One region of the Bacillus sp. ISL-75 genome, then DNA from elsewhere that is predicted to be linked to it. Evidence: riboswitches for the same ligand, from Rfam matches in the RefSeq annotation. Region 1 holds a riboswitch; each other region holds the start of a gene.
What was found. Region 1 has a riboswitch for lysine ahead of dapA (4-hydroxy-tetrahydrodipicolinate synthase). Riboswitches for the same ligand answer to the same signal wherever they lie in the genome.
Positions count from the first base shown of each region.

Region 2: another riboswitch for lysine. It lies ahead of J7E63_RS00450 (amino acid permease); the one in region 1 lies ahead of dapA (4-hydroxy-tetrahydrodipicolinate synthase).
Region 3: another riboswitch for lysine. It lies ahead of J7E63_RS08660 (aspartate kinase); the one in region 1 lies ahead of dapA (4-hydroxy-tetrahydrodipicolinate synthase).

Region 1 is NZ_JAGGQX010000069.1:17,537-27,465, forward strand. It holds gene desA (Delta(5) desaturase DesA) at 1-741, shown strand, start outside; gene J7E63_RS25345 (response regulator) at 824-1,339, shown strand; gene J7E63_RS25350 (ribonuclease J) at 1,401-3,008, opposite strand; gene dapA (4-hydroxy-tetrahydrodipicolinate synthase) at 3,227-4,114, opposite strand; lysine riboswitch at 4,244-4,424, opposite strand; gene J7E63_RS25360 (hypothetical protein) at 4,523-4,717, opposite strand; gene J7E63_RS25365 (MFS transporter) at 4,810-6,024, opposite strand; gene J7E63_RS25370 (MarR family winged helix-turn-helix transcriptional regulator) at 6,038-6,457, opposite strand; gene J7E63_RS25375 (SAM-dependent methyltransferase) at 6,832-7,584, opposite strand; gene J7E63_RS25380 (quinone oxidoreductase family protein) at 7,959-8,924, shown strand; gene J7E63_RS25385 (ParM/StbA family protein) at 9,101-9,929, shown strand, end outside.
Region 2 is NZ_JAGGQX010000001.1:82,457-92,385, forward strand. It holds gene asnS (asparagine--tRNA ligase) at 1-792, shown strand, start outside; gene J7E63_RS00440 (hypothetical protein) at 850-1,023, opposite strand; gene J7E63_RS00445 (helix-turn-helix domain-containing protein) at 1,148-1,372, shown strand; gene J7E63_RS00450 (amino acid permease) at 1,465-2,946, opposite strand; lysine riboswitch at 3,051-3,241, opposite strand; gene J7E63_RS00455 (YitT family protein) at 3,464-4,276, shown strand; gene J7E63_RS00460 (winged helix-turn-helix transcriptional regulator) at 4,535-4,894, opposite strand; gene J7E63_RS00465 (nitroreductase family protein) at 5,029-5,661, shown strand; gene J7E63_RS00470 (PH domain-containing protein) at 5,705-6,319, opposite strand; gene J7E63_RS00475 (DMT family transporter) at 6,558-7,550, shown strand; gene J7E63_RS00480 (DUF421 domain-containing protein) at 7,601-8,461, opposite strand; gene J7E63_RS00485 (DUF1657 domain-containing protein) at 8,482-8,688, opposite strand; gene J7E63_RS00490 (DUF1657 domain-containing protein) at 8,763-8,966, opposite strand; gene J7E63_RS00495 (erythromycin esterase family protein) at 9,096-9,929, opposite strand, start outside.
Region 3 is NZ_JAGGQX010000019.1:86,399-96,327, reverse strand. It holds gene J7E63_RS08700 (ATP-binding protein) at 1-657, opposite strand, end outside; gene J7E63_RS08695 (Na-translocating system protein MpsC family protein) at 763-1,473, opposite strand; gene gerE (spore germination transcription factor GerE) at 1,984-2,208, opposite strand; gene J7E63_RS08685 (class D sortase) at 2,350-2,931, opposite strand; gene sdhB (succinate dehydrogenase iron-sulfur subunit) at 3,106-3,867, opposite strand; gene sdhA (succinate dehydrogenase flavoprotein subunit) at 3,883-5,631, opposite strand; gene J7E63_RS08670 (succinate dehydrogenase cytochrome b558 subunit) at 5,689-6,297, opposite strand; gene J7E63_RS08665 (YslB family protein) at 6,740-7,183, shown strand; gene J7E63_RS08660 (aspartate kinase) at 7,233-8,450, opposite strand; lysine riboswitch at 8,565-8,742, opposite strand; gene uvrC (excinuclease ABC subunit UvrC) at 8,812-9,929, opposite strand, start outside.

The DNA of each region.
Region 1 (9,929 bases):
GTTTTCCCGTTTGATCAATGGGGACATGAGCATTCTGTCCATCATGCGACAAGTGGTAACTTGGATAAACGCGGAACCGGTGATATTTGGACACTTACAGTAGATGAATATTTAGCTGCACCACTTAGACTTCGTCTAGCCTACCGTTTTTACCGCAATCCATTGGTCATGCTTGGATTAGGACCGATTTATGTGTTCCTTCTTAAAAATCGATTTAACCGCAAAGGTGCAAAACAGAAGGAACGTAACAACACTTATTTAACGAATGTTCTAATCGTTGCTTTGATTGCCTTGCTTTGTTGGGCAATCGGATGGCAGGCATTTCTACTCGTACAAGGTTCAATTTTTATGATTTCCGGAGCTGCTGGTATTTGGTTGTTTTACGTACAGCACACTTTTGAAGATTCTTATTTTGAAGAGGACAAAGAGTGGGAATATGTAAAAGCCGCAGTAGAGGGTAGTTCTTTCTATAAGCTTCCAAAAGTATTGCAATGGCTCACTGGGAATATTGGTTTCCACCATGTTCATCATTTAAGCCCACGGGTGCCTAACTATAAATTGGAGGAAGCACATAATAATACGCCTCCGTTACAAAACGTACCAACCATTTCTCTTGCTACAAGCTTAAAGTCACTACGTTTCCGTTTGTGGGATGAGGAAAGAAAGAATTTTGTGAGCTTTAGAGAAGTCAAAGCTTTAGCTAAAAAGAGGTTTTCCGTACAAGTTAAACCTGAAATCTAACTAGATCAATAAAGGCTTGCTCCCCTTAATTTAAGGGGAGTTGTTACTTACATAACAGCTGACAGATAAGGAGGGAACTTATATGATTCGAATTGTTATTGCTGAGGATCAGGAAATGCTGCTAGGGGCAATTGGTTCTCTCCTCAATTTGGAAGAGGATATGGAAGTAGTCGGGCAGGCGAGCAATGGGGAAGAGGCCCTTGCACTAGTGCGCCAAATGCAGCCTGATATTTGTATCATGGATATAGAGATGCCCGAAATGAGCGGTCTTGAGGCAGCTGAGGCTTTAAGGTCATTTGGTTGTAAGGTTATAATCCTAACAACCTTTGCCAGGAGTGGGTATTATGGAAGGGCCTTACAAGCGGATGTAAGCGGGTATTTATTGAAGGATAGCCCGAGTGAGGAATTAGTAGGATCGATTCGCAGTATCATCAATGGACAGCGAATATACTGCTCCGAACTAATCGATGAACACTCAAACCAAAACGAACAGGACATCGAAATGTTCCAACCGCTAGTCGAGAGACAGACAAAAATTAGCACAGTCAGAAATTACCTGACAACCATCATAGATAGAATAAAATTACCAACCGGATAAAAAATGAGGTGTCAGGCACCATGTGAAATTTTCACATGGTGCCTGACACCATTTTTTTGTTTTATATTTCAATAATAATAGGGAGGATCATTGGCTTTCTCTTTGTTTGTGTGAATACATATTGTCCAACAGATTTTTTTATGTTTTGTTTGATTACATTCCATTGCCGGATATTCTCGCTTTGCAGGTCATTAATGGTTTTCTTAGCAAGGCGGTTAATCTCTTTTAGAAGTTCATCCGAATTTCTTGCGTACACGAAACCACGTGTAATGGTGTCAGGTCCGGATATAATCCTTCGGTCACCTTTACTAATGGTTATCACAATTACGAGCATGCCATCCTCAGAAAGCTGTTTACGGTCTCGTAACACAATGTCCCCGACATCGCCAACACCCATCCCGTCCACATACGTATCTCCTGCTGGAATTGACCGTGTTTGACGGGCCACATGGTTTTCAACATCGACAACATCACCATTTTTGATAATGAAGGTATTTCCCTTCTCAACTCCCACAGACTCGGCTAACAACCGGTGGTGGTGCAGCATTCGATATTCACCGTGAATCGGAATGAAATAGGTCGGCTTCATTAAGGTAAGCATGAGTTTTAAATCTTCCTGATAGCCATGACCGGACACATGCATACCCGTTGAACTTCCGGATCCATAGATAACTTTGGCGCCCAGTTGAAATAAATTGTCAATGATCCGAGAAACGTCCTTTTCATTTCCTGGTATTGGAGATGCGGCTAAGATAACCGTGTCTCCGGGATAAACGGAGACATCACGAAAGTTTCCGCTCGCTAGACGAGAAAGGGCAGCCATTGGCTCTCCTTGACTACCCGTACAAAGGATAACCACCTTTTCAGGAGAAAGTCGATCGACTTCACGTGGTTCGATGATCATCCCATCGGGAATAGTTAAATAACCACGTTCAATCGCGACAGAGACCACATTGACCATGCTCCGGCCAAGAAGAGCGATCTTTCGATTGGCCTTGATCGCCGCGGCAACCACCTGTTGAACACGATTCACATTCGATGCAAAAGTAGAGATAAAGATTTTCCCGTCAGCTTTCATAAAGGCTTCATCCAAATTGCCACCAATCATTTGCTCGGACGGTGTTAGCCCCTTACGCTCAGCATTGGTACTTTCAGATATTAAAACTAAGACACCTTGCTGACCGATATCGGCCATTTTATGAATATCTGAATGTTGATTATTCACAGGCGTTAAGTCAAACTTGAAATCCCCGGTATGCACTACATTACCCTCAGGTGTATGAAAGACAATACCGAGACAATCAGGAACACTATGACTTACTCTGAAAAAGGATACAGTGGTTTCTCCAAACTCAAGTTTTGAATTAGAGTCAATTGTCATGAGTTTGGTGTTTCCATGGAGACGATGCTCATCAATCTTTAATTCAATTAAACCAAGTGTAAAATGGGTAGCGTAGATAGGAATATTCAATTTTCTTAAGATATAAGGAATACCGCCAATATGATCTTCGTGCCCATGGGTCACAATTAGAGCGCGGATTTTCTCCTGATTTTCTTCTAAGTAAGTAATATCGGGGATAATTAAATCAATTCCTAATAAACTTTCGTCTGGAAACTTACCACCACAGTCAATGATAAAAATATCGTCTGCGTACTGAACCACATACATATTTTTACCGATTTCATTGATGCCGCCTAAGGCGAAAATAGATAATTTATTATCATTAGTTCGCAAGTTAATATCCTCCTTATTCCAAGTAAATAAGAATAGTATGCCCTTAGGGATTTACTTTATCGGAAAAGGGGAGGTAAAACTTTTGTCGATCACAAAAAAAACTGCCAAATACCCGGTTTTTTACGGAGTTTGGCAGCTATTTTTATCGGTATTTAGATTAATACCTTTACATTGCTCGCTGGGAGAACACCTTGTAGTGTTCTTTGCTCTTCGGTGGTTAACGGGAGCAATGGCAGGCGAAGACCCCCAACGTTCACTCCATTCATATTCAATGCGGCTTTTACCGGTGCTGGGTTTGGTGCCGCAAATAATGCTTTCATAATCGGGAGAAGACGGCGATGGGCACTAGCTGCATCTTGGACATTCCCATTTTTAAAATGATTAATCATTTCTTGTATTTCATTACCAATGACATGGGAAGCAACGGAAACCACTCCAGCTCCACCAATGGCTAAAACCGGCAGTGCTAAGCCATCATCACCACTATAAAGGGTAAAATCACTTGGTGCTTGGCTAATAATTTCAGCCATAGCATCTAAGTTACCGCTTGCTTCTTTTAAGGCGACAATATTCTGAATCTGTGAAAGTCGAACAATGGTCTCTACCGACAGGTTGACCACACTTCGGCCGGGGATATTATAAAGCATAATCGGTAAAGGTGTAGATTCAGCAATCGCTTTGAAGTGCTGATACATGCCTTCTTGGGATGGTTTGTTGTAATAAGGAGCAACAAGCATAATCCCATCGACTCCTGTTTGTTCAGCCAGCTTTGTTAAGCTGATAGAAGCTCTCGTGTTATTTGAGCCAGTTCCAGCGATAACTGGAACTCTTCCATTGACAGCGTCGACAACAAATTTAAATAAAGCGACTTTTTCTTCCGTTGTTAATGTAGGAGATTCTCCGGTTGTACCAGCAACTACGATTCCATCGGTACCATTTTCAATTAAATAATCAACAAGTGTTCTAGTCGCGTTAAAATCTACTTCACCATTTTGATCAAATGGTGTAACCATAGCGGTTAAAACTTGGCCAAAATTCATCATTTCTCACCCTTTAATTAAAATTTTTTTAAAATTTAGAGGTGGGTAAGGCCATTCATAATTTAACGCAAAAAAGCAACAACGAGGGTTCGCTGTTGCAGTAGAAACATAAAAAAAATAAGTTCCCGTGCGTAAGATAGCCCTCCATATAGTTTCCTATATGACAGTTCTGTATTTTTTCAATAGCAGAACCAGCTTCAAGACCAATGAGATTCATTGAAGCTTCGGCAAATTCCCCTTTTCACAATCATCATTGGATCTCATTATCCTCATATTGTGTACTAATGGTCTTTGCGCCTCTATCCTCACTTCAAAAAACGTGAAGTAAGAAAATATTTAATTGATAGTAAATATATCAGAATATTCCCTTTGGTTCAAGGGCAATTGGAACTTTATTTGAAATTCACACTATATTTCTGCCGTTTCTAAACTCAGTTTATCCTTTTCAACTTCTAAGGCAGATACAATATAAGCAAACCCGTTCATAACAAAGTAAATAACATTAGATTGGACCCGTTCCTTTTCACCCAAATAAGTATTTATGATAATACTGAAGGAAAAAAAGACAACAAATGATAATGCAATTTTATTAAAAATTATCATATCTACCGACCCCTTTAATTAGGATTCTTATGTTTATCATATTTGCTATAAACCGGTTTTATGCGTGCCTTCGATGGGCCGGTTACCTGAAATCAATTAGGGTCGGGGGTTGGTCCAGTCATAATCGTCCTTCCTGAACGTTCCTTTTTGCCGTGCAGAAAGTAGTAAAGAATAGAGGTTGCCAGGGCGACAATACCTAAGATTACATACAGGCTGCTAAAGCCGGTTAATGGAATAATAAATCCAAGGATATATGGACCGAATCCAAGTCCTGCATCAAGAAAGATAAAGAAAGTCGATGTCGCCAAACCCATTCGATGGGGAGGCGTTACCTTAACGGCCACTGCCTGGGTGCTTGACTGCATGTTGCCGAAACCAAGGCCAATTAGAACACCTGCTAGCAATAAAGTGATGCTGATACTTGCTGAACTTAACAGAAACAAGCCGGCTGCTAAGAGAACAAAGCCCGGATACATAATAAAGTTTGCCCCCTTCAGGTCCATTAAGCGGCCTGTGATCGGGCGTGATAACAATACTGCGATAGAATAGACTAGGAAGAAGAAACTAGCCGTACTAACTAAGTCGATTTCAATCGCATAGAAGTTAATAAATGAAAGAACGCTGGAATAACAAAAAGCGACTACCAGTGTAATAACAGCGATAGGCAGTGCCTTTGGCTCAATATAGTTGGAAAGCTTAAATCCTTTTACTTCAGATGTTTTCACCGATACAGTTAATGCAGGCACATCAACAAAGAATGCTGTAATTAAACTAATAACCCCTAAAGCAAGCGAGAAAATAAAAATCATTTGGAAATCTGTATGCTGGGTCATATAAAGTCCGATGAATGGCCCGATAGCAGTAGCGAGTGTTGCACTCATGCTGAAGTAGCCGATCCCTTCCGCTTTTCGAGAAGCCGGGATAATCTGGGCCACAATCGTACCTGTAGCAGTTCCGACCATTCCCCCTGCAATCCCGTGGAGTAAGCGGGTAATAAGCAGGAAGGTAATCCCGAAGTTCACAAAATACAAAAGTAGCGTCAAAATAAATAAAATGATACCAATGAATAACGTTTTTTTTCGGCCAATTGACTCAATAAACCGGCCAATCAACAACCGGCCAATTAAAGATCCGACAATAAATATTCCTGTTACAAGCCCTGCTTGACTTGTAGAAGCACCAAATTCATCGACGGCATAAACACCGATGATTACGATTAATAAATAAAAGACTAAAGTTACGAAAAAATTGACCGTGGAAACAATGGTGAAATCCTTTGTCCACAGTTTAGCTCTAGGTTGAGTCACTTTTTAAAACCCCTTATTTAATAATATTTTTACGAATTTCCCCCATAATGCGGATGGCCTCGAGCTGTTCATGCTCTGAGATGCCTTTTAAAATCTCCGTTTCATATTGATCAATCGTCACACGGACTTCTGTATATACTTTTCTCCCAAGCTCTGTCAGTTGCGTTCTCTTTTCACGTTTATCATTACTCGGAACCTGCTCGACATAGGCCAATTCTTCCAAGCGGTTCATGGTCCGGGTGACAGTGGGCTTCTCTACATATAAATAATGAGAGAGTTCCACTAGCGTTGCCGAGCCATTATTGAATAAGTAGTATAAAATCGACCATTGCGCTCTGTGGAGATGATGCTCGGCGAGATGGATATTAAGTTTATTCTCAAATGGACGGTATAACATCAGTAATTGGTGGAAAAATTTTTGAGAAGTATTTATTTGAAACACCCCTTGTTAAATGGTTAGTTAGAGTAATAATTACCTTGGGTAACTATTATAGTATAACAGAAATGATTATAAAATGTCTAATGGCAGAGGTGGGATGATACTAATTAAACGTTTGATTGGAACGAGATGAGGCCTTGGTGTATATGGGTTTTTGGAGTAAAGACTTTTTCTGGAAAAACTAATCAAACGATTGATTAAAAGGGTCTGAGGCCTTGGTGTATAAGGTTTTTATGAGGTTGGTAATTTTTTGTGAAAAAAAACTAATCAAACGATTGATTAAAAAGAGGAGAAAATTTACCTGAAAAAATTAATCAAACGTTTGATTAAATGTGGATGAAGCCTTGGTATTGCTCTATATTTTCCTACTAGTTATTTCGATACAAATACAAACCAAATCCTAAGGTATCTCTGCCCCATGCCAAATAGGTCCGGCGCCATGTACGAATTCGTTGCAGCATCGCTTCACAATCGGGATCATCTGGATTTTCAAGACAATAATTCTCGACCGACATCGAATAAAGCCATTCGTAATCATCCCAGTCATCATCATTAGCAACATAAGACCAAAGTGGGATTAAACCTAATTCTTCACCAGTCTTCACAGTATCTGCATGGCTTTTACATTCTGACTCGTCTGCACCGCCAAGCGCCTCTAAATACTCAGGACTGGGAGTCTGCTTCCAATAGCCTTCACCTATTAAAATATGGCCATTTTTCTTTACAAGACGTTTTAGTGTTTTTAGTGTGGGTTCCATTCCGCCCAAGGCGTGGGTAGATCCGATACAAATCCCAAAATCATACCCGTCTGGCTCACATCTCTCGACCGCCGTGCTGGCATCTTCCACGATAAACTCAATACTGCCTTCAGGAATTCTATTACTAGCATTCCGCTTTGCTTCCTCAATGGACCCGTTATACAACTCTATTGCAGTGGCGGTAACCTGGTAGTTTTCCACCAACCGAATTAACAATTCGCATTTCCCAGCCCCAATATCAATCACCTTATCTGATGCTTTAGGCGATACAATTCCGAGCATCTTCATGATCTTTGCTTCGCTGATTGGATTACTAAATGCATGGTTACGATGAGCAATTGCTGAAAATTTGTTTCTATCCATAGATAATGTCTCCTTTTCTACTACAAGTGGATGTGGATTATACCTAACGCTATTCTATTTCATTTATTATCTTTATCCCTTGAATGTCAACATATTAATATAATTGTGCCCTTGAGTGCGGAGAAATAGGGTCAGGGGTAATAATTGGGAAGTAATTGTGCCCTTGAGTGCGGAGAAATAGGGTCAGAGGTAATAATTGGGAAGTAATTGTGCCCTTGAGTGCGGAAAAATAGGGTCAGTAGTAACAATTAGGGAGTAATCGTACCCCTGAGCGCGGAAAATTAGAATAACGGTAACGATTATTTGCATTACCTTTCACGATCTTATTTAATATAAGCGAGTCATAAAAATTTAAATAAGATGAGGTAATTCATTTGAAAGCACTAATGTTCAAAACATTTGGGGGCCCGGAAGTCCTCGAATATGGTGATATAGCGGAACCTGTGATTGGTTCGGACGAAATACTGCTAAGCATGAAAGCAATTGGTCTGAATTTTGCCGATATATATAGAAGAAAAGGAAACTATCATCTAGCCGGAGAGCCACCCTATATCTTAGGGTATGAAGGAGCTGGAATCGTAGCAAAGACGGGATCAGATGTCCATGGTATCAGCATTGGCGACCGGATGGCATTTGCCGATGTACCATATGCAAATGCCGAGCTAGTAGCCGTTCCCGTTGAAAAAGCTATACCAGTGCCTGACACCATTTCATTTGCAGAAGCGGCATCCGTATTGCTTCAAGGATTAACGGCTCATTATTTAACGAAGGATAGCTATGCGGTAAAAAAGAATGATACCGTGTTGGTGCATGCTGCAGCAGGCGGTGTGGGGCAGCTTCTTGTTCAAATTGTAAAATTACTTGGTGGCACGGCAATTGGCTTAACTTCTTCCATTGAAAAAAGAGCTGCAGCAGTAGAAGCGGGTGCGGATCAAGTCTTTTTATACAAGGATGACTGGAAGGAACAAGTACTCAAGGAGACGAATGGCAAGGGCGTCGATGCGGTCTACGAATCAGTAGGTTCTACACTTCAAGATAGCTTTGAGGTTACTCGCACCGGTGGAACGGTCGTATTTTACGGAATGGCAGGGGGCGACCCAGCATTGGTTGACCCAAGGATGCTTATGGATACATCAAAAACTCTGACAGGCGGAGACTTATGGAATGTGCTGACCTCCCGAGAAGAACGAATAGCTCGTTCAAATGAGCTGTTTCGGTGGATAGAGGAGGGCAAATTAATAGTTTCCGAACCAACAGTCTTCCCGTTGCACGATGGCAAAGAAGCACACCGTTTTCTAGAAAGTCGAAAAAGCATGGGAAAAATTTTATTAATTCCTTAAAGAGAAGGTGTTGTTCTTGTTGTAGCCCCAAATTGGATTATTCTTTTTTCCAATAAACAGTATTGTATGACTTGTGTGTGTCACATTTGGGCCTCCACTCATATACTAAGTTTGAAAAAAGATTAGTTGTATGACATAGGTGCACTTTCAAAATATTGTTAAAAGGGGTAGAAAAAATGACTCACAAATGGATATTAGCGATTGATGCCGGCGCATACGAGGTGAAAGGAAGAACAAGGGACGATGTGTTTAAGTTTAGGTCAACAATTGGACCTTACCGCCATCTTCATTTGGTGAATGCAGATAGCAGCCAAATGGAAGCCGGCGACTACATCGTCGAGTACGGGGACGAGAAGCTGTTTGTGGGGAATATCGCCTGGCGGGAATGTCATGCAATAAGAGAGCCGAGAGATATTTCGAAGGCGCACGAAGAAACAAAGATCAGGGTACTGGTGGCAGTTCATCAGTATGGTAAAACGGACGGGAACTGTGTAGTGATTGGGCAGCCGATCCGTGGAATGGTGAATAAAGACAGGGAAAGTATGGAGAACATGCTGAAAGGGGAACACACGATCACGGTGAACAATGTTAGGAAGACGTTTTACATCGAGGAAGTAAAAGTCGCTCCTGAAGGGTCTGGGGCATACTTCAGCATGGAAGACAGGCCGGAGGACATTGCGAACATCATCGACGCCGGAAGTGGTACCTTCAACTATTTAAGAGTGGAAGATGGCTACTTTATTGACAGGAAAAGCGGGACCCTTGCTTTCGGTGCTGAAACAGACATGGAAATGACAGAAAAACAAATGGCAGTAGCCATCCTGGCGGAACTTCGAGGCAAGTGGAACTTATACGAACCAACTTATCTTTGCGGAGGAATTGCTGAATATCTTCTGCCATATATTAAAGAGCATTTTAGTAATATCAAGCTAATCAGACCCGTCCTCTACCGGACAAACGGACACAAAGCATACAGTCCGCAATATGCTAATGCTTTCGGATTTT
Region 2 (9,929 bases), on a different contig from region 1:
AAGGAAACTAATTTGACTGTTAGCGGACAGCTTTCGGCTGAGGCGTTTGCCTTGGCTTTCCGGAATGTCTATACCTTCGGCCCAACGTTTAGAGCAGAGAACTCTAACACAGCACGACATGCAGCGGAATTTTGGATGGTAGAACCGGAACTTGCCTTTGCTGAGCTTCCAGATATCATGGACTTGGCTGAAGAAATGGTGAAATTTGTGATTGGCTTTGTACTTGAACAAGCCCCTGAAGAAATGAATTTCTTTAATAGCTTTATCGAAAAGGGGTTATTGGATCGTCTAAATAATGCCTACACAGCAGACTTTGGCCGTGTGACATATACCGAAGCCATTGATATTTTAAGGGAATCCGGAGAAACTTTTGCCTATCCGGTAGAGTGGGGGCTTGACCTGCAAACCGAGCATGAACGTTATTTAAGTGAAACAGTATTCAAACGCCCAGTATTTGTAACAGACTATCCAAAAGAAATTAAAGCCTTCTATATGAGATTAAATGAAGATAACAAAACAGTAGCGGCAACTGATTTACTTGTCCCAGGAATTGGTGAATTGATTGGCGGCAGCCAGCGTGAAGAACGTGAAGAAATTTTGGCTGGGAAAATTAATGAGCTTGGTATGAATGAAGAAGATTATTGGTGGTACCTTGAATTGAGAAAATATGGTGGTACGAAACATTCTGGTTATGGTATTGGTTTTGAGCGTTTAATTATGTACTTAACTGGAATGACTAATATTAGAGATGTCATTCCATTCCCGAGAACAACTGGAAATGCCGAGTTTTAAAACAAATTTAAAAAGGAGAATGCTGATTCACAGAATCGGCCTTCTCCTTTTTATTTATTAAAGAACCTTTAATTCCTCTTCAAAAAAGAATGTTTCTGGATGTTCCTTAACGATATAAGAATATCTTTTCATGTTTTTAACATATTGTGATTTTAAAATTGTGACGACCTCGCCAGTTTCTTTAATGTTAACTGACTGTCCGTTTTTGTACAGATTGTTTGAGTTTTTCATGTTTCACACTCCTTTACCTATTCCTAATTAAGTATAACATAAGCCAAGATGGAAAGGGGGAAACCCTTCTTCCTTTCAATTAAGAACTTAATGTGTTATGCTTTTAAAAAAGTGAGGTGTCATTTTGACAAATTATAAAGCGAAAAAAAGTAACCTCAAAGATTTATTATCAAAGAACGGCATGGACCTGGAAAGTTTGGAACGGAATACAAGTATTCCTCAAACTCAGCTCAACGACTACTTGTCCAAAAAAGTGATGAACTTAAATACTGCGATGACAATTTCAAGAGAATTAAATTGCTCTATTGAAGACTTATACATTTGGTCATCTGAGGAAAAGAAAGCGTAATACTTAAAAACAGGCTCTTCAATTGAGTCTGTTTTTTTATTGGATTAAGAAAATAGCACGCGAGAATTTTCGCGTGCTATTTTCTAAACAAACTAATTACTTAAATCACACTTTTCTAAAGGTATAACCTTAGTTTTCTTTGTAAATTTATATCCTAGCCATACAATAAGGAATAATGGCAGTCCGATATATGAAACAAAAACACCATTCCAATCGATTTGGTCGCCCGTGAATGCTGAATAATTTTGTCCTAAGACAACAAACCCACAAACGGCAAACGCGAAGAGCGGACCAAAAGGGAAGAATTTTGATTTATATGGTAACAAGCTAAGGTCCTTACCTTGGGCGACAAATGCTTTACGGAATCGATAATGACATACTGCAATACCGAGCCATGCGATAAAACCGGACATACCAGAAGCGTTTAACAACCATACATAAACCGTTCCATCTCCAAAGAAGGAAGCAAGAAATGCGAGTGTTCCCACTAAGGTTGTTGCAATTAAGGCATTGACTGGAACACCTTTTTTGTTTAATTTACCAAGGAATTTTGGTGCTTTGCCTTGACGGGCCAAATCCCAGAGCATCCGAGTAGATGCATACATTCCTGAATTTCCTGCCGATAATACAGCTGTAAGAATAACAGCATTCATGATTGAAGCGGCGAAAGCGATGCCTGCCTTTTGAAAAACCAGCGTAAATGGACTAACGGTTATATCCCCATTTGCTAAATTCTCGTTTGTATATGGAATAAGCAGTCCGATTACTAATATAGCCAATACATAGAATAATAAAATACGCCAGAAAACTTGTTTCACTGCACGAGGAATAGCTTTCTTTGGATCCTCCGTCTCACCAGCAGCAACACCTAAAAGCTCTGTCCCTTGGAAGGAGAAGCCTGCAGCCATAAAGATTCCCAGCATGGACAAAAAGCCGCCGTGAAATGGAGCGTCACCAACAGTGAAGTTTTTGAAACCGATCGCTTCATTACCCATGATACCGAAGATCATTAAAGTACCAGTCACGATAAAAATAATAACTGTAACAACTTTAATTAAGGAAAACCAATATTCTGCTTCTCCGAATCCTTTAACAGAAAGATAGTTTAATAGAAACATGATTACTAAAAAGAGACCGCTCCAAATGAATGAAGGCGTTTGTGGAAACCAGAATTTCATAATCATTGTTACAGCAGCTAATTCGGCAGCAATTGTAATTGCCCAGTTATACCAATAGTTCCAGCCTAGGGCAAAACCAAGGGAAGGATCGACAAATTTGGTTGCATAGGTACTAAAGCTTCCAGCAACTGGCATATAAGCACCCATTTCTGCTAAGCCCTGCATCAAAAAGTAAACCATAATACCAATAACAAGGTAGGAAAGGATTGCCCCGCCGGGTCCCGCACTATGGATAGCGCCGCCGCTAGCTAGAAAAAGTCCAGTCCCAATCGTCCCGCCAAGAGAAATCATTGTGAGGTGACGGGATTTTAAGCTTCGTTTTAATTCCGTTGGATCCTGTTGTAGTGTTAAGTCACTAGTATATTCACTCTCTTTTAATACTCTTGCTGTTTGCATAGTCTTGACTCCTCTTTTTTCTTTTTTTTCGAGAAGGAGTTTGGAATAAAAAAATGCCATCGAAGAAGTATCGATGGCATTGTAAATACCCCGCATCATACCTTCCGAAAGATAGCTCAACACGCTTAGCTGGTAGGTCTAAGCGTGACAGTTCTGTTCCTATTTGGAGACAGCCCCAGCATGCTTTTTCAGAGATGAAAGCACACTTCGGCAGCTTTTCCTTTCAAACGGAGTCAGGGATGTCTCTCTCATCTCGTCCGCTTTACTGATAAAAACCGCGACCTCTACCTCATCGGTTGATGAGGATTTATCGTATAAAGTTAATATATTACTAAAGTATAAATATTATTATAGAATTGTCAATAATATATTATTCGAGAAGTCTTTACTCAGTCAATTAGAATAGACAGATAATTGAGTTTCTTTTTAATAAATTATTTAATTTACTTTAAAAGAAAGAATCGGTATTATTTTTAAATAGAATTAATTGCCTGTTTCTCATAGGAGGATTTTTACCATGCAGATTGTTGGAATGATTTCGGGATCTCTAATTGTTGTGGTTGCCTTTAACCTTTTCTTAATCCCTCATGAAGTGTTAAGCAGTGGATTGAGCGGAATTTCTATGATTTTAGGAATGATCTCGCCTGTTAATACAGGGGTGGCAAATTTCCTGCTGAATTTTCCGTTATTGATTATTGGTTATAAAATGTTAGGGAAAAGATTTATCGTGAATTCCATCTTTGCTGTAATAATTATATCAATTGGCCTTTATTTAATTCCCGTTCATGCCATTGCCGATGATAGAATTCTCTCCTCAATTTTCGGAGGTGCTTTAACCGGTTTAGGTGTCGGAATAGTTTTTCGCTGTTCTGGATCGACCGGGGGATTTGATATTATTGGCATGATTGTGGCGAGAAAAAGGGATTTTCCGATTGGGGTTTTACTTTCAGGCATGAATGCAGTCGTCATCTTGATCAGTGGATTTTTATTTGATTGGGATTCTGCTCTTTATACCTTGGTTTCCATTTTTGTTACAGGTAAAGTGGTGGATGCAATTTATACAGATCATGCTAAATTAACTTTAATGATCATTACAGATAAGGGCGAAGAAATGAGAGAACATTTACTGACAAATTTGTATCGAGGCTTGACGATTATGAATGGGGTTGGCGGCTACTCAAATCACCAACGGAATGTAATGATAACGGTAATTTCCAGATATGAACTTAATGAAGTTAAAAACTTAATTTCAGAAGTTGATCCATCAGCATTTGTCAATATTACCGAAACAATTGAAGTCATGGGGCTGTTTCATCGGCCAAGTCCATAAAAACAAAAAAGGTTTGCATCTATCAAATAGATGCAAGCCTTTTTTAGTTAAAGCTCTGTTAAACTTGCCTGTTGATTTCCGCTCCAGGCGCTTCGCTTTCCGCGGGCGGTCCGGGGAGCCTCCTCGTCGCTGCGCTCCTGCGGGGTCTCCCCTGCCCCGTCCTCCCGCAGGAGTCTTCGCGCCTTCCACTCCAATCAACAGGGTGCCAATATCAACAATAAGCTTTAACATAGCCTTATTTAAAATAGAGACAGTGTATCATAGAGGTTTCCCGCGTTTTTTTACCCATTTCATTAGCACATGAATAACCTCATCTAGTTCTTTACCAGTTGGAGTCAATTCATATTCCACTTTTTTTGGAGAGGTAGTAATGACGTTTTTGACAATCAATCCCTCATTTTCTAAATCACGTAAGCGTTCGGTTAAGAGACGATCAGATATTCCTGGAATAGATGATATTATTTCATGGTACCGCTTCGGTCCTTCCATAAGCGTATAAATAACAGAACCCATCCAACGTTTGCCAATAAATTCGATTGCCTTATGAAAGTTAGTACATATATGTTTAATTTCCTCTGAAGAATGAGACATACAATCTTGGTTGTTAGGTTCACTCATATAAAATCCCTCTTTTTTACTATTCTAACTGTATAATACCATATTTGAATTACTTGACGAAATGTACTTACTAATAGTAAGATGAATCGGAACTTACTTTTAGTAAGTTAAAAATTCACAGGGGGAAATCTCTCATGCAAACCACATTAATAAAAAGTTTATCCGAAGTGATAAAAGAACGTCACTCTGTCAGAAAATATGATTCAACCTACAATATTTCTCAAGAAGAAATTAAAGATATGCTAAAAGAATCGACACTAGCACCATCCTCTAGTAATCTTCAACCATGGCGTTTTATTGTTATTCAAGATCAGGAGGCGAAAAAGGAACTAAGAGCAATCGCCAACAATCAAGAGCAAGTAGAAACAGCGTCTGCCGTTATTGCAGTATTAGGCGATAAGGAAATGTATAAAAGTGTGGAAAAAGTCTATCGAAGTGCATACGAGGCTGGTTTGATGGACGAAGCTAATATGAATCGATTAATAGAAGGTACAAATAAAACATACCCACTAGCTCCAGAAGAAGTCTTGAAAAATATTGCCTCATTCGATGCTGGTTTAGTGTCGATGCAGTTGATGTTAATTGCTAAAGACAGAGGGTATGACACCGTTCCAATGGGTGGCTTTGATAAAGATAAATTCGTGAAAATGTTCAATGTCTCCGATCGACTTTTCCCAATCGTGTTGATTTCACTAGGGAAGGCGGCAGCACCTGCTTTCAATACAACACGTTTACCATTGGAGGATGTATTAATAGATTATAGATAAAAAAGGAGGCGCATGATAATTTTTCATGCGCCTACTTAACTTTTTAGTTATTAATATACTTTTCAAACACAAAGCCGAAATCTTTTACTATATATTGTTTTTTGCTGTCTTCTAACCACTGAAAGGCTGCTTGATTAAGCATTTTGAATTGAACAACCAAGTTGCTGTCTGAACTTGTCACACGACCGAGAGTAGTGGAGGCGACATCAAGGCTTTGTTTAGCAAACTGAAGCGAAATTTCATTTTCATGTGAGATTTCTGAAATTTTGATTAAGGCTTTATATAAATCCTTAACTTCTTCAATATGTTTCTTATGAACGTCGATGGAGAAAGGAACTGAGCCGATTTTAAATTTTATTTCTACATCAAGGTCAACGGTTCCCGCCGTTTCGAGTTTTACCTCTGAGATTCTATTCGTTGCATAACTATAGCGGTGGAGCATTCGCTTTTTGCTGGTTGCACTTGTCCCATCTAAATGGATAAGGGCGTTGTTTGTAAAACAGTATTCATCAGACTTTGATTTGATAAGAAAATAAATTTTTTCATTGTCTTCATGCATGACATAATCATCTGCGTCCACCTTATCGTAATTTTCCGGCTTAATGACAGAACCCACATCACTTAATCCCAAAATATCCGCGGCTACTTTTCCAAACATTGGTATCAACCTCACTTTTTTAAAATCATTCCATCCATTTTTACGAATGGGGGACCATAAAGTTTCATCCTTATCCCAAAAACTTTATGCTTTAAAAAATGGTAGTATGCACCTGATTTCTAAAAACATATTAACAAACAAGTAATGAAAAGAGGGAAACTACTTGATGATTTCCCTCCTTTCATGGAAAATACACTATGTACATATTAAATATAGATACAGAAGGGATAGAGGAACCATGCGGCCTTTAATTTTAGGTATCCTTGCGGCTTTCTTTTTTGCATTTACATTTATCCTTAACCGATCGATGGACCAGGCTGGGGGTAGTTGGATTTGGAGTGCATCATTAAGGTATTTCTTTATGGTTCCATTTCTTTTCACAATTGTGATGGGAAGAAAAAATCTTAAACCATTACTTGTGGAAATGAAAAAACGACCTGGCGGCTGGTTTATATGGAGCACGGTGGGCTTCGGCTTATTTTATGGTCCGATTTGTTTTTCGGCTGCCTATGCCCCAGGCTGGCTCATTGCAGCCACATGGCAGGTCACAATCATCTCAGGTTCCTTGCTGGCCCCACTTTTTTACGAAATGGTTATGACTGAAAAAGGACCAATCCAGAAAAAGGGGAGAATTCCTTTTAAAGGTTTAGGGATGTCCTTGATCATCCTCCTAGGAATTATTCTGATGCAATTGGAACAGGCAAATCACATATCGATTGCTGCGATCGCCTTAGGCGTCCTTCCGGTGCTAATCGCTTCTTTTGCCTATCCGCTTGGAAACAGAAAAATGATGGATATTTGTGGAGGGCGACTTGATGTCTTTCAACGGGTATTAGGGATGACATTAGCAAGTCTGCCATTGTGGGTTGTTTTATCTGTTTATGGTTTATTAACTGTTGGTCCACCAAGCAAAGGACAAATAGTCCAATCTGGCCTTGTTGCGGTAACCTCAGGAGTGATTGCAACCATTCTATTTTTTAAAGCAACGGATCTTGTTAGAGGGAATATGCAAAAGCTTGCTGCAGTTGAGGCCACGCAATCAATAGAGGTCTTATTTGCAGTAATAGGAGAATTGTTAATTTTGAATACTGTTTTCCCGACTGAATTATCCTGGTTTGGTATGGTATTGGTTATGGTCGGAATGATCCTGCACAGCTTTTTTTCGCATAAAAGTAACCCGATAAATCATCGCAGTGAAAATCCTGAAAAAACTGTGCCTAGAAATTTTTGATCCTTATCAATTTAGATTGATAAGGATTTTTTCGTAGTTCCTGACCTTTTTTAACCGTTTAAATAGGGACTAAGCTTGTCAATTGTTTCTTGTACCTTTACTGAATTTCTCTTGTACATTGCTTTTGATTTATCACAATCTGTCTCAAGAGAAAAGATCTCTAAATCAGCCTGAACTTTTTTTAGTGTAGCCAGGAGTAAGGGACGTTGAGCGGGTGCTGGCACTTCAATTTTATCATCATATAGATCGACCGTTAGCTCTCCATAGGAATCGACTTGTCCTATGAACACATTATCAAGAGTCACATCTAGTTTTTCTAACTCTGTATAAAGCCAGCCTCTGCCTTTTCCAGAACATCTTAATGATTCATCAATGATATTCCCGTCCATAATGACTGTTTGTGGTTCTTTTTCTTTCGCCATTTTCATTTGTAAATCTTTAGGTGTCAAAGGACGATTTTCTGTTTTTAAAAGTGTGCTTAAATTTCCACGCGGTTCCAACACAGCAAATTCTACGTCTGCAATCCTAAAAATATCCTTTTGTCGAAGTAACGCAGAAAGTTCATCTATCGAATATTTTTCTTTTTTCAAATTATTTTCTAGGACCTTCCCATCTTTAATGACGACGGTTCCTTTACCTTCAGCAAAATCACGAAAAGCTTTACTTTTTAGAGAGACAAAGTCAACGAGGAAAGTTACCAAGAAGAAAATGAGGACGGCTAACATTCCATGCCATACATTTGCTTCTAGTCCAGTAACTACTTCACCGGCAATACTTCCAATGGTAATTCCTGCAACATATTCAAAGAAAGAGAGCTCAGAGATTTGTTTCTTTCCAAGTACTTTTGTTGTAATAAATAAAAGTCCCAAAAAAATTAATGAACGAGTTATGATAAAAATCCAATCTGGCATTAGTTTTTCACCTCAAAATTTTATGAACCCATATATTGGGGTTCATGTCGTTCAAGTTCCAAAACACGGTATTGTAGATCCTTCTTTACCTCTTCAATCGTTAGTGTAGCTTCATGAAAAATAGCTTGAGCGTCTTTATCGAGTGAATTTAAGGCGAAGGAAGACAATTGTGCTTCGATTCCTTTAATGGTTGAGAGACATTGTTTGACATTTGAAGCGATTGTCACAAATTTAACTTCCTTTCATTAGAAAATAAAAAAATGAAAAAGGGGTTGGCAGAATCGCCAACCTAAAACTGCTTCTATTGATTGTATTGTGGTTCTTCGTTTAAAATTTCTTGAAGACGTGGTTCTAAGCTATCAAGAACCGACTGAGTTTGTTGGGCTGCTTGTTGATAAAGCTGTTTTGCATTTTGGTTATCAGTTGCTAATGCGAATCCTTCAAAACTTGCCTGTGCACTTTTTAGTCCAGCTAATGCTTGTTTTACCTGAGTTCCTACTGTCATTACATAATCCTTCTTTCCTGATATAAAATGAAATTTCAAAAATAGTATGTGGATTATTCGGGTGGATATGTATTTAATGTTTTTTTGTTTATTTCTAAATTTCCCTGAAACATTATCTGTAAAATCCCATTAGACAAGAATATTTTCTAGAACTAGCGGGTGCAACGCATTTGTTTTATCAATAAAAATAAATCCATCATATCGCAGCCCCATTTTCGATGGGACGTAATTACCATATTGTTCGTATTCCGGCCGGTAAACCACACCAATTGCTCTATGCCCAATCGTTGTTGTAAATTCATGACGGTTCTGATCAGTAAATATCAAATATTTATTTACAGCCCCTGTCTTATGCATAAGTGATTCCCAGCTTCCGGGTTGGGCGGGAGGTACCTCCGTTTTTTGAAAGTCAACTCCCCATTCGGTGGAGGCAATTACCGTACCGCTATACGTACCAAACCCTACAATAAAAACATTTTCGGCCCCGTTTTCTTCTCTAATTAGTTGTCCGACATTCACCATTCCTTCATCCTTCATATCAGTTGCTCGGGCATCACCTACATGTGTATTATGCTCCCATATGATTACCTTTGCATCATCACCATAAAATCTTCGTACTGAGTTAAGTGCTTCGACCATATGCCTGTCTCGAACATTCCATGACTTAGAATCACTAGTGACCATTGTCCTATAATATTCCTCTGCATTTGCAGTAACAATGGCATTTACCTCCATATTCAAGCTGTTTTCCTGGTCGTCATCGAATTTCCATTTGTTTTTCCGGATGGATGCGAGAAGTTCAAGTGCTTCCTTTGTACAATTCTCAGAGAGGTATCCGGCTGAAACAGCATAGGATTCATGATTGCGATTAAAGGGCTCAAAGCAAGAAAATGCTTTTTTGGCCTCCTTAAGGCTGGGAGAATTGGTCCTTTCTAAATAATGAATAATTTCATCCATACTTTC
Region 3 (9,929 bases), on a different contig from region 1:
CTCAAACTTTAGATCTTGTGGTTTTGCGAGTATCAATAACTCACTGAGAATGAGTTCTATTCTATCAATTTCCGATTGGATAATATCAAAGTAAGATTTATGGTCATTTAGCTTTGTTTCTATTAATTGAAGAAACCCTTTAATCGCAGTGAGTGGATTTCGTACTTCATGTGCAATCCCTGCTGCCAATTGGCCAGCTACATTTAATTTCTCAGCATTTAGTAATAGTTCTAGTGTTTTTTTTCGATCAGTTATATCCCTAATAATTATATGTCTTGCAGGTTTATTTTGAAATATAGTCGGAATTCCTTTTACTTCCGCCTCAAACACAGTGCCATCCAACCTGATCAATTTATATTCAAAAAAGTCTGTTGCATCCCCACGGGTAACTATTTCCACCCGTTCTTTAATACGCCCATGATAATCAGGATGGATGAGATCGACTATTTTCTTTTGTTGAATTTCTTCTTTGTTTGATGCTCCAAATAACCTTGCACCCGTTTCATTTATAAAAAGAATGTCATCTTCACAGGCAATGATTACGGCGTCAGGTGAATTGTCAACTAAATCCCGATAGGATTCTTCACGTTTTTCTAATTCTTCTTCTATATTCGTTTTAATTGATCCATTATAAGCTGCTTTTATTGAACTGCCCATCTCTATTTATCTATTCCTTCCCCCATAAAATAAAAGCCAAGATAGGAGTCATCCCATCTTGGCTTATGTCTAGCTCAATTTAAATTGTCTAGTTCACTTCCGCCTTTATGCTGTTGGTGATAATATTAGTACGATTACACTTTTATCGCGATAAAAATCCCAATCCACAAATATATCATTCACTTTCGTTTGTAGAATCGATTCAAAATTACCACTATTATGTAATAATCGCTTCTCTAGATTCCGTTTAGCAATCCTTAATATCTCAAAGTTCCCTAAACGAATTAACTCCTTCTCAATTGGCACAAGAATACCATTTCGAATAACTACCAGCGTTCTTTCATTTAATAAATAGGAAACAACCTCTTCAGGCGTTTTTTCCGCTTGAAGGCTTATTCTATTAATTTCTTGGTGAAGGGATCCTTGACCATGATAATTACAGGTTTTTTCATTATTAATTTCGATTTCGGACGAGGTAGAGCCAATACAAACAAATAATCCACTTTTATTATGTAAACCCCAATCATAATAAAACTCATTAACTTCCATACTTGTCAGAATTTTAATATAGGCTTTAAACTCAGGGATTAATTTTTGCATCAACAAATCTCTTGTTGTTTGGATCATTGCTTCTTGTTGCTGCCCTAACAAAACACTTTCAGAAGGCGAAATAAAGTTCCGTAAATAAACAGTCAGTATCGTGTGATTATAGGAAACATAAACAGATTCGGGACCTTTCCCGAAGTTTTCACGGAGTGTTCTCCCAATATAACCCGCCAGTTCTGTTTGCACTTGTTTGTATTCCAAGAATAACATCCTTTTATGAGATAAAAGCATTATTTCTTTTATCCTAGGTTTATTTTAAATGTCTATAACTAGAATATCAATTTATTTATGAAGATTTATTCGTAATTTATGTGAAAAATTTACTTTTAGATGACAAAGACAAATTTATTCGGGATTTATTATTGCACACTCTTTGATTAACTCGAATAAAATTATTTCCTAGATTAACAATAATCTTAGTGTTACTTTTTAACACGAAACTTCAATGTGGAGGGATATACTTTGAATATTCTCTTTAGCTTATTCTCAACCTTAATTATTATGGGTATTAGAGCAGCATTCTTATTTAGTAAAACGACCACTCGGTTAAAAGCGTTGTTAAGAATGCCCGTTTTCGCCTAAGTATTGAGAAGTGTTCAAGTATCGTGGTCCGCATTGTTGTCGAAAAGGGGTAAGCATAGCAATATGCTTGCCTTTCTTATCTGGTTTTCTTATGTATCCAAAATTAAACCGGCCTCCCCAAAAGGATGCCGGTCATAATTAAAGTTCTAGCTCTCCCATTCGAAGGAGCTCTACAACTGCTTGTGAACGCCCCTTTACACCAAGCTTTTGCATGGCATTTGAAATGTGATTCCGAACCGTTTTTTCGCTTATAAATAATTCACCAGCGATTTCTTTCGTTGTTTTGTCTTGTACTAATAACTCGAATACTTCTCTTTCTCGTTTGGTGAGTAACGGCTTGTGATTATAAACATTCTCCTTCAAGTACTGTAACCCTCCTTGCCTTCGCCAGTATGAACACGGGGTGGGTATATATTTAGTCAAAATATCTTATGTGAACAGTACGAATGTAGTGACTATATTTACAAACAGATGATTCTTTTTATAAAAAAAAACTCCTAGCGATTAGGAGTTTTTGGGCTTTGCATAAATAATGTATCGTTTTGGGGCATTTCCTATATAACTAAACGGATAACAGGTTGTTAAGATTAATTCCTCTTTATTATGCTGGAGCGAAATAATGCTCGTATCATTAGATTTAACAATTTTTGTACCAATTATTTCATAAGTATAGGATCCATACGGCATTTCCAGTTTCAGTGAATCGCCAATCTCAAGTTCGCCTAATTTACGAAAAACGGTGTCTCGATGTCCGGAAAGAACAATTTGTCCTTGATCGCCTGGGTAATAGGCTCCTTTATAATGGCCGACACCTTTTTCGAGATCATCGGGGTCGGTTCCTTCGATGATTGCTAACTCTGCTTTAATTTTTGGAATGGCTAAAAGACCGACTGTCTCCCCCATTTCTGGCGGCTTGCTGTTTACATCCCTCTTTTTAGGGGCATTCTCAGGCTGATCTGCAATTAGTTCCTTAGCCTGCTTGAGTGAAGCATGTGTTTGCGTTTTCACATCTATAAATTGCCAAAGCCCAATACCTACTAAAATTAATCCTGTAAGAATAATTAACAGCGGAAATTTAGATTTCACCTGTATGTACCTTCCTTTTTCAACGAACTAACGTTATTAATAAGAGTATAACAAATCACTACTGAAAGAACCATTGCAATTATTACCCTTATTCGACAAAAAACCTCCTTTTCGATGATAGAAAAGAAGGTTTTTTGAATCACATTTTAATTAAACGAAAAGTCTTCCGCCATTCTATGCGTGGTCGCTTCCAAAGAAGCTTCTGAAGGCTTGAATGGTTGTATCACGATTTAATGCAGCAATCGAGGTAGTCAACGGAATACCTTTCGGACAAGATTGAACACAGTTCTGTGAATTACCACAGTTTGCAAGTCCGCCGTCGCCCATAATCGCTTCAAGTCTTTCTGCTTTATTCATTGCACCAGTTGGATGGGCATTGAAAAGACGAACCTGAGAAAGCGGCTGTGCCCCAATAAAGTTTGATTTGCTGTTTACGTTCGGGCATGCCTCAAGGCAAACACCACATGTCATACATTTAGAAAGCTCATAAGCCCATTGACGCTTTGTCTCAGGCATACGTGGTCCTGGGCCCAAATCATAGGTACCATCGATTGGGATCCATGCTTTCACTTTCTTTAAGGCATCAAACATTCTACTCCGGTCAACCTGCAAGTCACGAACGACAGGGAAAGTTTTCATCGGAGCTAATCGAATCGGCTGCTCCAATTGGTCGACAAGTGCTGAACAGGCTTGACGAGGCTTCCCGTTGATGACCATTGAACATGCACCGCATACTTCTTCAAGACAGTTCATATCCCAGGTAACTGGGCTAGAGTCTTGTCCTTTTGCGTTTAATGGGTTCTTACGGATTTCCATTAACGCCGAGATGACATTCATATTCGGACGGTAAGGAACCTCAAATTCCTCCTGGTAAGGAGTAGTATTTTCGTTATCCTGACGTGAAATAATAAATTTAACCATTTTAGTTTCAGACATTCTTCCTACTCCCCCTTAACTTTTTGCGTAATTTCGTTCGCGTGGCTTGATCAATGAAACATCAACATCTTCATAATGGAAAGCCGGTGCTGATGAACTGTCAACAAATTTCGCCATTGTTGTTTTTAAGAATTCCTCATCATTACGTGTAGGGAAGTCAGGCTTATAATGAGCACCACGGCTCTCATTCCGGTTGTATGCACCAATTGTAATAACACGAGCCAATTGCAGCATGTTTTGAAGTTGACGAGTAAAGGCTGCCCCTTGGTTGCTCCATTTGGATGTATCATTAATATTGATGTTTTGGTAACGTTCTAGAAGTTCCTGAATTTTCTCATCTGTCTTTAATAGCCTGTCGTTATGACGAACAACGGTTACATTATCTGTCATCCATTCCCCAAGCTCTTTATGAAGAACATAAGCATTTTCATTTCCATTTAGGGACATAATTGAATTCCACTTATCTTCTTGTTCTTTAACATGTCGGTCAAATACGGTAGAAGAAACTGCATCGGAACTCTTCTCCAAGCCTTTGATATATTTAACTACGTTTGGTCCTACAACCATTCCGCCATAAATGGCTGAAAGCAAGGAATTGGCACCTAAACGGTTCGCACCATGCTGAGAATAATCACATTCACCCGCTGCAAATAGACCAGGGATGCTTGTCATTTGGTCATAATCAACCCAAAGTCCACCCATTGAATAGTGAACAGCAGGGAAGATTTTCATTGGAACTTTACGAGGATCATCACCCATGAATTTTTCATAAATTTCAATAATCCCGCCAAGTTTAATATCTAACTCATGTGGATCCTTATGAGAAAGATCGAGGTATACCATGTTTTCGCCATTTACTCCGAGTTTTTGATTAACACAAACGTCAAAAATTTCGCGAGTGGCGATATCACGTGGTACCAGGTTTCCGTAAGCAGGATATTTCTCCTCTAAGAAATACCATGGTTTCCCATCTTTATATGTCCAGATACGGCCGCCTTCACCACGAGCCGATTCACTCATGAGGCGAAGCTTATCGTCACCAGGAATGGCCGTTGGATGGATTTGGATCATTTCACCGTTAGCGTAATAAGCACCTTGCTGATACACAATCGATGCTGCTGAACCTGTATTAATAACTGAGTTTGTAGATTTTCCAAAGATAATACCAGGGCCGCCGGTTGCCATGATGACGGCATCCCCTGAGAATGACTTAATTTCCATTGTTTTTAAATTTTGAGCCACAATTCCACGGCACACACCATCGTCATCAACGACAGCACCCAGGAATTCCCAGCCTTCGTATTTCGTAACCAGACCAGCTACTTCTTCGCGACGAACTTGTTCGTCTAAAGCATAAAGCAACTGTTGACCAGTTGTTGCGCCTGCAAATGCTGTCCGGTGATATTGTGTTCCCCCGAAACGGCGGAAGTCCAATAGTCCTTCTGGTGTACGGTTAAACATAACGCCCATACGGTCCATTAAGTGAATTATACCTGGTGCGGCATCACACATCGCCTTTACTGGCGGCTGGTTAGCCAAGAAGTCTCCACCATAAACGGTATCATCAAAGTGAATCCATGTTGAATCGCCTTCACCTTTGGTATTTACAGCTCCATTAATACCACCCTGGGCACAAACCGAGTGAGAGCGTTTAACTGGAACAAGAGAAAACAACTCTACAGGTGTTCCTGTTTCTGCAACCTTAATCGTTGCCATTAAGCCAGCTAAACCGCCGCCGACAATAATTACCTTACCTTTACTCATTCGTGACTCACTCCCTTAATCCAAAATCCAATATTTTTCCGATCAATCATTAATTTGTTATACAAAAGCTAATAAAGTCGTTACTCCAACATAGGATAGTGCTAAGAAAATAACGATTGTCACGTATGTAGAAATAACTTGAGAACGTGGAGATACCGTGATGCCCCAGCTAACAAAGAATGACCACAATCCGTTTGCAAAGTGGAAAATTGCTGAAATAATCCCAATGACATAAAACGCAAACATAAACGGTGAGGAAAGAATATCTTCCATCATTTGAAAGTTAACTTCATTTCCAAACGCCGCTGCTACCCGTGTTTCCCATACATGCCATGTGATAAAAATAAGTGTAATCACACCAGACACACGTTGAAGCATAAACATCCAATTTCTAAAGAATCCATACTGGCTTGCATTGTTTTTGGCTGTAAAAGCAATATACAGCCCGTAGATTGCATGGAATAAAATTGGTAAATAAATAATTACAGTTTCTAACACATAGCGAAAAGGAAGATTTCCCATAAAATTCGCAGCTTTGTTGAAGGATTCTACCCCAACTGTCGCGTAGTGGTTCACAATCAGATGCTGGATGACAAAGATCCCGATTGGAATAACCCCTAGCAACGAATGCAATCTCCGATAAACAAACTCTCGATTACCTGCCATAAACTTACCCCCCTATAATGTTTAAAAAAAAATGATGTTCAGTTTCTAGCATTTAAATTCCCTTATATGAAACCTAGCATCAGTGTGACAATAATGTGACATGTCCATTTTACTCCCATCATGTTAGAGCGTCAAGAAAACGGATACACAATTCTATCATAAATAATAAAATTTTTAAAATATATTGAAATTATAATAGATTGGTTATTTCCACCAATAATTTGGATTTAAATTAAAAATAAATAGATAATTACAATTTATTACCAAGATATAACGGTTGTTATTTTTACCATATCGGGAATTATAATTATCATGGAAAACAAGGCAAGATATTGCAAAATAACAAAAAAACTACTGTAAATTGATTCGTTTTATCTAGAAAAACTGTACTGACACCTAACAAAAAGCGTATATAATAGAATGATAGAAAGAGGGGAAGCTTGTGAACGATAGTACAGTTGTTGTTGAGACTATAGATACCGATGAACCAAAATCCATATCTCTTTTTGGGTATGAATTAATCAGAGAAATTCTTTTACCTGAGATTTTAGGAAAAGATACACCTGAAATTTTATATTGGGCCGGAAAACGCCTCGCACGTAAATTTCCACTAACTGATATTGCTCAGATTATGGAGTTTTTCGCCAAAGCCTCTTGGGGCCAACTTGAAATTACAAAAGAAAATAAAACTGAGATTCAATTTGAACTAATGAGTCCAGTTATTGTCCCGCGTGTGAAATCAAAAGCTGAGCACTTTTTCCAACTCGAAGCCGGCTTCCTTGCCCAACAAATGGAACTTCAAAAAGAAGCCAATGCAGAAACCTTTGAACATCCTGTAAAGAAATCAAATAAAGTCCTTTTCACTGTTAAATGGGAAAAGAACTAAACGTGGGAATAGGGTGTCAGGCACCGCTTCGGTGCCTGACACCCTTTTTTTATTTGTTTGCCAGTTCGAAGGCTTCGTGTAAGGCTTCTACTGCTTTTAACATATTTTTTTCTTCTACTACTGCTGATACTTTGATTTCGGATGTGCTGACCATTTTAATTTGAATGTTGTTTACAGCGAGTACCTCAAACATTTTTGCTGCTACTCCGGGATTGGAAATCATACCTGAGCCCACAATTGACACCTTCGCTAATTTATTTTCCGCATCAATCTGCTCATAAGCAAGCACTGCTTTATTGTCTTCTAATACCTTTAATGTTTCTAATAAATCATTAGTATGGATAGAGAAAGACAAATTAGCCGTATCGCCCTCTGTAGTACTTTGAATAATAATGTCAACATTCAGGTGATTTTCCGCTAGTGTTGAAAAGATGGTAGATAGACTTGTTAATGAATTCGCCAATCCTAATACTGTTACTTTTGTTATTTCGTCTTCAAATGCGACACCGCGAACTACTAAGTTTTGTTCCATTGCTGCTTCCTCCTCAATAACTGTTCCTTCTACTCTCTCCATGCTCGAGCGAACCTCAAGACGAACCTGATAGTTTTTAGCAAATTCTACTGCTCTTGGATGGAGCACGCCAGCACCTAAATTAGCTAACTCTAGCATTTCATCGTACGATACTGATAATAATTTGCGAGCATTCTTGATATATCTTGGATCCGTGGTGAAAACCCCAGTAACATCGGTATAAATATCGCATTTATCTGCCTTTAAGGCTGCCGCTAATGCCACAGCTGTCGTGTCAGAACCACCACGACCGAGCGTCGTAATTGCGCCTTCTTCCGTGATTCCTTGGAATCCTGCCACAATGACAACTTTACCCGCTGCGAGTTCCGTTTCAATTGCAGACGTTTTAATATTCGAAATGCGGGCATTTCCATGGACAGGTTCTGTGATGATTCCTGCCTGCCAGCCTGTAAAGGAAACGGCGTCAAGCCCTTGCTGATTTAAAGCCATTGACAATAACGCAATAGTCACCTGTTCTCCTGTTGATAACAGCATGTCCATTTCCCGCTTATTTGGCTGTGCGGAAATTTCTTTTGCTAATCCGACAAGTGTATCCGTTGATTTTCCCATTGCAGAAACAACAACGACTACATTATTGCCACGGTCTGTCTCCTCTTTTACACAGGATGCAACATTTAGTATTCTTTCTACATTCGCAACGGAGGTGCCTCCGAATTTTTGTACAATAATCCCCATGTTTGTTTCTCCTTCTTTCAAGTGAATACCTTATTTATCCCCCAAAAAACAAAAAAAGCAATGAGAAGGGCATCTCATTGCTTTAGAACACGAAAAAATATTCTCGCACCTACAATGTAAGATAGCTCTCCAAGACATTCGTCCTGACAATCCGGCATTTATTCAATACAGGACCAGCAAAGAAAGAAATGAGACTTTCTTTACTTCGGCGAACATTCCCTTTCATGATCCGTCTTAGAAGCTCATCCTTCTCAGAACCATTACTCTTGAAGCTCGCACCTCTACCTTCACTTAATACGTAAAAGTGATAGTAAATTAAATTTTCACTTATTATAGCATGTTCTATTTTTTCTTACAATCACTAGGATTGAAGTTTTTTAATTAATTCTTCGGCTACGTTCATAGGAATTCCGATATTTGTAAATTCCTCCATACTAGCCTCTTTCATTTTTTTCACAGAGCCAAATTGTTTTAGCAATAGCTTTTTCCGTTTCTCACCGATTCCTGGAATATCGTCGAGCAAGGATTGAAAAGCACTTTTTCCACGAAGCTGACGATGAAACGTAATGGCAAAGCGATGGACCTCATCTTGAATTCTTTGCAGTAAATAAAACTCCTGGCTGTTTCGGCCTAATGGAACAATTCCCAAAGGATTGCCGTACAGCAATTGGGAAGTTTTGTGTTTGTCATCTTTGACGAGTCCCGAGAGTGGAATATCCAGTCCTAACTCATTTTCCAACACATCTCTTACGGCTTCAACATGGCCTTTACCACCATCGATGATGATTAAATCAGGGAGGGGAAGTTCTTCTTTTAAGGCGCGTGAATACCTTCTTCTTGTCACTTCACGCATGGATTCATAATCATCAGGTCCTTGAACGGTTTTGATCTTATATTTCCGGTATTCCCGATGATTTGCCTTTCCATCAATGAAAACGACCATGGCTGATACTGGGTCTGTCCCTTGGATGTTGGAGTTATCAAATGCTTCAATCCGGTGCGGCGTATAAATTCCGAGTAATTCCCCCAAGTTCTCGACAGCCTTAATGGTGCGGTCTTCATCCTTCTCGATCAAGGAAAACTTTTCATTTAAGGCTATTTTTGCATTTTTGATTGCCAATTTGACAATATCCTTTTTCTGCCCCCGTTGTGGCTGGAGCACTTTTACTTCAAGTAGTTGTTCCGCCAGACTCAAATCGACTTCATCTTGAATCAGGATTTCCTTCGGCTTGAAGTGATTAGCTTTCGAATAAAATTGACCGAGGAAAGTTAGTATTTCTTCCTCAGGCTCATTATAGAAGGGGAACATGGAGACGTCCCTCTCAATTAGTTTCCCTTGGCGGACAAAAAAGACCTGCACACACATCCAGCCTTTATCGACTGCATAACCAAAAACATCACGATCCGTAAAATCGTTCATGGTAATTTTCTGTTTTTCCATGATGGTTTCGATATGAATGATTTTATCACGGAACTCTT